Regions from separate parts of the Microcoleus sp. A006_D1 genome, predicted to be linked through region 3. Evidence: riboswitches for the same ligand, from Rfam matches in the RefSeq annotation. Region 3 holds a riboswitch; each other region holds the start of a gene.
The links. A riboswitch is a leader RNA that binds a small molecule or an ion and turns the genes downstream of it on or off. The one in region 3 is predicted to bind cobalamin.
Positions count from the first base shown of each region.

Region 1: it holds a riboswitch for cobalamin, as region 3 does, so the genes downstream of both, QUB68_RS29490 (DUF1636 domain-containing protein) here and cobG (precorrin-3B synthase) in region 3, are expected to answer to the same signal.
Region 2: it holds a riboswitch for cobalamin, as region 3 does, so the genes downstream of both, QUB68_RS17095 (class I SAM-dependent methyltransferase) here and cobG (precorrin-3B synthase) in region 3, are expected to answer to the same signal.

Region 1 covers NZ_JAUBVZ010000030.1:8,606-10,873, forward strand. Annotated here, with positions in the region: gene QUB68_RS29485 (serine/threonine protein kinase) at 1-619, opposite strand, end outside; cobalamin riboswitch at 762-926, shown strand; gene QUB68_RS29490 (DUF1636 domain-containing protein) at 949-1,365, shown strand; gene cobW (cobalamin biosynthesis protein CobW) at 1,493-2,268, shown strand, end outside.
Region 2 covers NZ_JAUBVZ010000008.1:246,820-249,087, reverse strand. Annotated here, with positions in the region: gene QUB68_RS17095 (class I SAM-dependent methyltransferase) at 1-948, opposite strand, end outside; cobalamin riboswitch at 1,074-1,229, opposite strand; gene QUB68_RS17090 (metal ABC transporter substrate-binding protein) at 1,396-2,268, shown strand, end outside.
Region 3 covers NZ_JAUBVZ010000020.1:103,279-105,546, reverse strand. Annotated here, with positions in the region: gene cobG (precorrin-3B synthase) at 1-1,129, opposite strand, end outside; adenosylcobalamin-variant (AdoCbl-variant) riboswitch at 1,186-1,265, opposite strand; gene QUB68_RS26215 (GNAT family N-acetyltransferase) at 1,348-1,887, shown strand; gene cbiE (precorrin-6y C5,15-methyltransferase (decarboxylating) subunit CbiE) at 1,887-2,268, shown strand, end outside.

The sequences.
Region 1 (2,268 bases), on a different contig from region 3:
TACCTGTTAACAAGCAAATCAGCGTCGCCCCTAAGCCGTACAAGTCGGATGCTGTTGTTAATTGTCGGTTAAACATTTGCTCTGGTGGCATGAATCCCATTGTGCCTTTGACTACGCTGCTGGCGGCGATATTTCCGCCTCCCAAGCGGGCAAAACCGAAGTCTACTAAGTACACATTTAAGTTGTCATCGATTAACAGGTTTTCCGGTTTGATGTCGCGGTGGATTACGGGCGGTTTTTGGGATTGCAGGTAAGCTAGAATTTCTAAAGTGGCGATCGCAATTTGTTTAATATCCGGCGGCGAGAAAGTCCGGGCGATCGCACTTTCAGCATTTTTGTATTCCTGCACCATACAAAAACCGCTGTCAGTCCCGAAAGCATCGAGATAGCGGGGGATACCTGGGAAATCCAAACTTTCCAGCACTTTAATTTCTTGTTCGTAAGCATCGTATTCTGTCCAGCTAGCACCTAATTGAGCGAATTGAAATTGCTTAATCACAACGGAGTTTGTTGTATTAATTTTTGTGGCGAGATAGGTGACGCGGCCGCCCAAACTGTTGTATCCGAGTTCGCGGGTTACTTGATAGCCGTGTGTGGAAAAGTCGGGAAAATCGTTCATAAGGTTGGTAGTGAGGACTTCAGTCCGCAGAAATATCAGAGGACTAAAGTCCTTACTACGAACTGGGTTAATTTATGTGGTTAGATATTAAAAATCGCTGTTACCAAGATAACTTTTTTGGGAAAGGGCGGCAAGTGTGGTAGGATTTGAATTCGCGATCGGTTCTAGCGGGGAGCAGCCGCTAGAGGAAACGGGGAAAGTTCGGTGCAAGTCCGGCGCTGTCCCGCAACTGTAATGAGGTTTGTAGTAAGGAATGCAAGTCCTTTACCTCTAAAGTCAGAATGCCCGCCGATATCTAACTCACTTTTGAACGCATCTACGAGGTATGGATGATGAATGGAACTAAACGTAACACGGCTGTACGCACAAAACACTGTCTTTTAGTTTGCACGGCTTGCGCTAGTGTTTGGAAAGACGGCAAGCGCGAAGGTAAAAGCGGTGGCCAACAATTTATGGAAGATTTATCGAAACTCGCTAAAGATTGGGAGTTGTCCGAGCAGTTTGATATTCAAGAAGTTGAGTGCATGAGTGCTTGCAGTCACTCTTGTGCGGTGTCTTTTGCTGCTGTGGGAAAGTATACTTATCTGTTTGGTGATTTGCCTCCGAATGAGCCGGAAAGTGTCGAGGCTGTACTCGAATGCGCGGGTCAATACTATGCTAAGTCGGACGGTTTGTTGCCTTGGGCTGAGCGTCCTCAAGCTTTGAAAAAAGGTGTTTTGGCGAAGATTCCGCCGCTGGGGAATTAGAGATAAGAGCAAACAGAAGAGTCGGCGGTTAGAAACCGCGACTACACAAACGATGTCCGCCTTCGCGGACTGAAGAATGGTGCGCCATGCGCACCATACGGTACATTTAAACCTGACACAAAATTTAATGCACAAGATTCCTGTTACGGTCATCACTGGTTTTCTCGGTAGTGGCAAAACTACGTTAATTCGCCATTTATTGCAAAACAATCAAGGCCGCCGCATCGCAGTTTTAGTTAATGAATTTGGCGAAATTGGTATCGACGGAGAACTGCTGCGCGATTGCCAAGTTTGCGATGAAGAAGAAAGTGTCAGCAGCAATATTGTAGAACTAACAAATGGTTGTCTTTGCTGCACTGTTCAAGAGGAATTCTTGCCGACTATGCAGGAATTGTTGAAGCGCAAAGACCAAATTGATTGTATCTTGATTGAGACTTCTGGCTTGGCACTTCCTAAGCCTTTGATTCAAGCTTTTCGCTGGCCGGAAATTCGCACTGGCGCTACTGTTGACGGTGTGGTTGCTGTTGTTGATTGCGAAGCTATTGCTAGCGGTAATTTTGTCGGTGATATCGATGCTTTGATGGCGCAGCGACAGGCTGATGATAGTTTGGATCACGAAACGCCGATCGAGGAATTGTTTGAAGACCAGTTGGCCTGTGCCGATATGGTACTGTTGACGAAGGTCGATCGCGTAAATGCAGAAACTCAACAGAAAGTTCAAACCTGGTTGCAGCAAGAGTTACGTCCGAGTGTAAAAATTGTGCCTTGCAAGGGTGGCGAAATTAACCCTGATGTGCTGTTGGGATTTAATGCGGCGGTTGAGGATGATTTGGAGTCCCGCCCGAGTCACCACGACGCTGAGGAGGAACATGAGCACGATGATGATATTAACTCGACTTTCTT
Region 2 (2,268 bases), on a different contig from region 3:
TTTATCTTTTTCTACCAACTGCCAAAGTTGAATCTCATAACAGAGATTCTGCTCAAAAAGTTGACTAGCCTCCAATCCTTCAACCACCAACTTCTTAAACCAGCGGCGAAATATCCAACGCAGGAATTTATGAATGGGCGGAACCGCAATCGAAATTAAATCCGCAACATAAATCATTGTGTTCAGTCCATACCTGCGGAAAGTATCGACATATAAATCAATTGTTGGTAAAATATGAGTGGAAATATCCTCAGCTTTTACTAAATTAAACCCCGCTTGCATCAATGCAGTTTCAAGCTCTTTCACAACATGACAGTTAGAAAACATTCCTTCTGTATAATTAGGATTAGAGCGCATCATATCCGCAAGCAGTACGTAGCCTCCAAGATTGAGGATAGCCGCCGCACCTTTAGCTATATCGATAGCAGACATATACTGGCTACTTTCGCTAAAGAGAACTAAATCGTAGGAGTGGGTGGCTTGGAAGTCTTCAAATTTGGTGAGGTGGAAGATGGCGCGATCGCCTGTACACTTGAGAAAGCGCTGTTGTTGGAACGGATCGGGCGCGAGCCCTTCGACTGCAAAAGCGCGATCGAGCAAATAAGCCGCATTTCCCCCAATCCCGCATCCTACGTCCAGCACCGTCTTGACTTCTTTGGGGATAAAATCTAACAATTTATCTGTGTAAGCTTGCTGAGCGTTGCGCAGGCGCGCGATCGTGAGTTCATCAGCAGGCACAGGCAGAGTCTTCCAATAGCCGTAATGAAGATAGGGCGAATCTGTCAGCCCCAAATAGTAATTCAGCGCTGCGTTTTGGTAGCGAGTTACTTTGGAAATAGAAATTGATGTTTGCTTCGACATGGGGAGAATTGGATAAAATTGAGGATTTCCGGGAGGGTTAAAATTCTTCCCAGTGCTTGCATATATGTTAATAGCACTGAATGGCATAAATTGCCAAGTTTTGCCACAAAATCCAAAATTTCCTTGTCATTCGCGATCGACAAACCGACAACAACAGCAGATCAATTGTAAAAATACTGAACTAACCATCATCTATACCTCGCAGATGAAAACAACAGGTAAACAAATCGGCGGGCATCCTGACTCAGAGATTTAACTATCCTAGTATTATCTCATTACAGTTGCGGGACAGCGCCGGATTTTCACCGAACTTTCCCCCTTGCGTCTGATGGCTGTTCTCCATCAGAGCCGATCGATCTGCCGAGATATTAGCACTATTTTAGATCTTTCACAAAATACTGATTCTGCTGGGGCGATCGCCTATTTCCCCTCACTGTTCATGATTCTTTCATTTTCCCCGATTCTGTGATAAATTTAAAAAATGAAAAGATTATGAAAATTAGCGATAGTCGATCGGGCTGTCTGCCGTAATCTGTGGCAAATTTAGCTAGCATTTTGGAATATATGCGAAAAAATAGTCAAATTCTCCCCTCATCTCCCTCTTTCCCCTTCTCCCTCCTCTCCCCTCCCGTTTGGAAAAAGTATCAAATAGTTGGATTGGGGTTGTTGCTGGGAGTGTGCGTCAGCGGCTGCAACACTCAGACGACGGTAGAGCCTCAAACCAATCAAAATCGAGCTTCTAGCCCAACCGCCACCGATTCGACCCGAAAAGACAAAAAAGTCATTCTTACCACCTTTACCGTGTTGGCAGACATGGCGCAGAATGTCGCTGGTGACAAGGTAACTGTTGAATCCATCACAAAGCCTGGGGCGGAAATTCACGGCTATGAAGTCACTCCTAGCGACTTAAAACGAGGGCAAGGTGCTAGTCTAATTTTGGATAACGGATTGAATTTGGAACGCTGGGCAACTCGGTTTTATAACAGTTTTCCCAAAGTTACTCGCATTACTGTGAGTGAAGGAATTAAACCGATTAATATTGCCGAAGACTCCTATAAAGGCAAACCGAATCCTCATGCTTGGATGTCCCCTAAAAATGCTTTAATTTACGTTAAAAATATTCGCCAAGCTTTATCAAATGTCGATCCATCTAATGCTGCAACCTATGAAGCAAATTCGACAAAATACAGTGATGAAATTCGGGCGATTGATGAAAGGCTCAAACAAGCTATCTCAGCGATTCCGCCAGAAAAACGCTACATAGTTAGTTGCGAAGGCGCATTTTCTTACATTGCCCGTGATTACGGACTAAAGGAAGTTTATATTTGGCCTGTTAATGCCGAACAACAATCTACACCGAAACAAGTTGAGAGAGTGATTAATACAGTCAAAGCAAACAAAATACCG
Region 3 (2,268 bases):
ATCGCTCGATCGTCAGTTTTTGCGCTAAATCCCTCGCCATTGCTAGGGCGTGACTTTGAGTATCTGTCGTCGCTGACGCACAGCCGCTGCTGCCGGCACACGCAACTAAGCACGAATCTAGGCGAGTTGCGGATGAGTGCAATCCTATATCGGCGATTTGCTGTTTGACCTCAAAAATCTGGGAGTTGGGGATGTCGGAAATCACCAGATTTTGCCACGGCGTAAGTCTCAGAGTACCGCTAGCTAGATTTTGGGCTAAATTTGCCAAATTTCGCAGTTGCTTTGATTCTAGCCTACCTAGGGGCAGTGCAATGCCGATGTAGGAGAAATCGGACTGTCGTTGGGGATGAATGCCGAGATTGCCGTTGGGTGCGATCGCCCTTTCAGAAAGCTCGATCGAACTTCGCCGCAATGCAAACGGTAAATTTTTCTCTACTTCTTCTAGATAACTTTCAGCGCCCCAATCTGCTAGCAGGTGCCGCAAGCGCGGTTTTTTGCCATCAATTCGCGGCAACTTTTTGGTGTATTCCACATATGCGTTAGTTAAGGCTGCTAATACTGAAATACATTGCGATTGTTCGATGATAATTCTTGTATCGCCGTTCAAATACAGCCTAAAAACTATTTCGGAGTTGGTCGAGTTCCTTTCTGCTGCTAATAAAATATCGTTCCGTAGATTGCGGATCGAAACCGCTTCGCCACCGTCAAATCCAATGCTAAATTTAGCGGAAAGTTCCGATAATTCGGGATGGGTTTGCAGGTAATCATCCCAAGCTGCAACTAGCGGGCGAGTATCGAGTAACTGCTGGCGATCGATTCCTGCTGTCGGACTTGCCATCATATTGCGAATCGGGTCAACTTCAACGCGGCGAGATGCTAATCCCAATTCTTGCAATTCTTGCCAAGTTGACGGGGCAATTTCCGAATGCAATTCTCGGATTTGCAAATTTGCCCGATTTGTGACTTGCAACCAACCGGTACTGTAGCGATCGACTAAATTGGCGATCGTCCAACACTGCTGTACATTTAAAATTCCCCCCGGAATCCGCATCCTCGACAATATTCCGTCTCGGGCTCGGGAACCGTAAAATAAACCCGGACAAGTTGGTAAATCAGTCAAAGCTAACAAATAATCTCCTTCCCCGTGCGACGCAGGGAATCCAAAAGTAAACGCGCCAAACGCGCCCCGAAATCGGCATTCTGACTCTCACAGTTGCGGCACAGCGCCGGAATTACACCGGACTTTCCCGCTTTCAGGTTTAAGAAATATATCACAAGTCGATCGCCCGCAGCCAAAATTCTCAACTTTCTTAACAAATGCCCCATAATCCAAAGAAAATAATACTCATGATACTTAGAACTCAGAGATTGGTTTTAAAACCGATTTTGGATAGCGACCTCAACACGCTCCACAGAATTTTCACTGATTCCTATGTGAGGAGATATCTATGTGACGGCGAAATCTGGTCGCTGCAACAAGTAGAAGAAATGCTTGGCGAGAATCAAAAGCTTTTTGCAGAAAAGAAATTCGGTCTTTGGTTGATCGAGACAAACACCGAGAAAGAAGTCATTGGATTTGTGGGTTTGTGGTATTTTTTTGATGAAGAACAGCCCCAGTTAGTTTACGCATTGCTGCCAACAGCAACTAAAAAAGGCTACGCTACTGAAGCTGCAACAAAAATAATAGAGTATTGTTTTGATGAACTTGGCTTTGAGTATCTTGTCGCAAGCTGCGTGAAGCGAAGCTATCCCGTAGGGAATCGCCCAAACACCGATTCGCAAAAGGTAGCAGAAAGACTCAGCATGAGGCAAGTAGAAGAAAGAATTGTGCATGAAAATCCCATATTATTCTTTAGACTTGATAAGTCGAAATTAGCAGGTGTCTGATGCACAAATGGCTTTCGGTGGTGGGAATTGGGGAAGACGGACTTTCGGGATTGAGCGAGATCGCCCGATCGCTACTCGATCGATCTAAAATCATTGTCGGTGGCGCGCGTCACCTCGCAATGCTACCCACCGAGGACACCCGCGAACGATTGGTTTGGGCTTCACCACTACAAACAACAGTTGACAGCATCATCAGCCGTCGCGGGGAGACTGTTTGCGTGCTCGCCAGTGGTGATCCGATGTGTCACGGAATTGGTGTCACGCTATCGCGCCGGATTCCCATTTCTGAAATGACTGTGATTCCCGCAGCATCGGCTTTTAGTCTGGCTTGCGCCCGTTTGGGTTGGCCGCTGGCGGATGTTGAGACTTTCAGTTTGACAA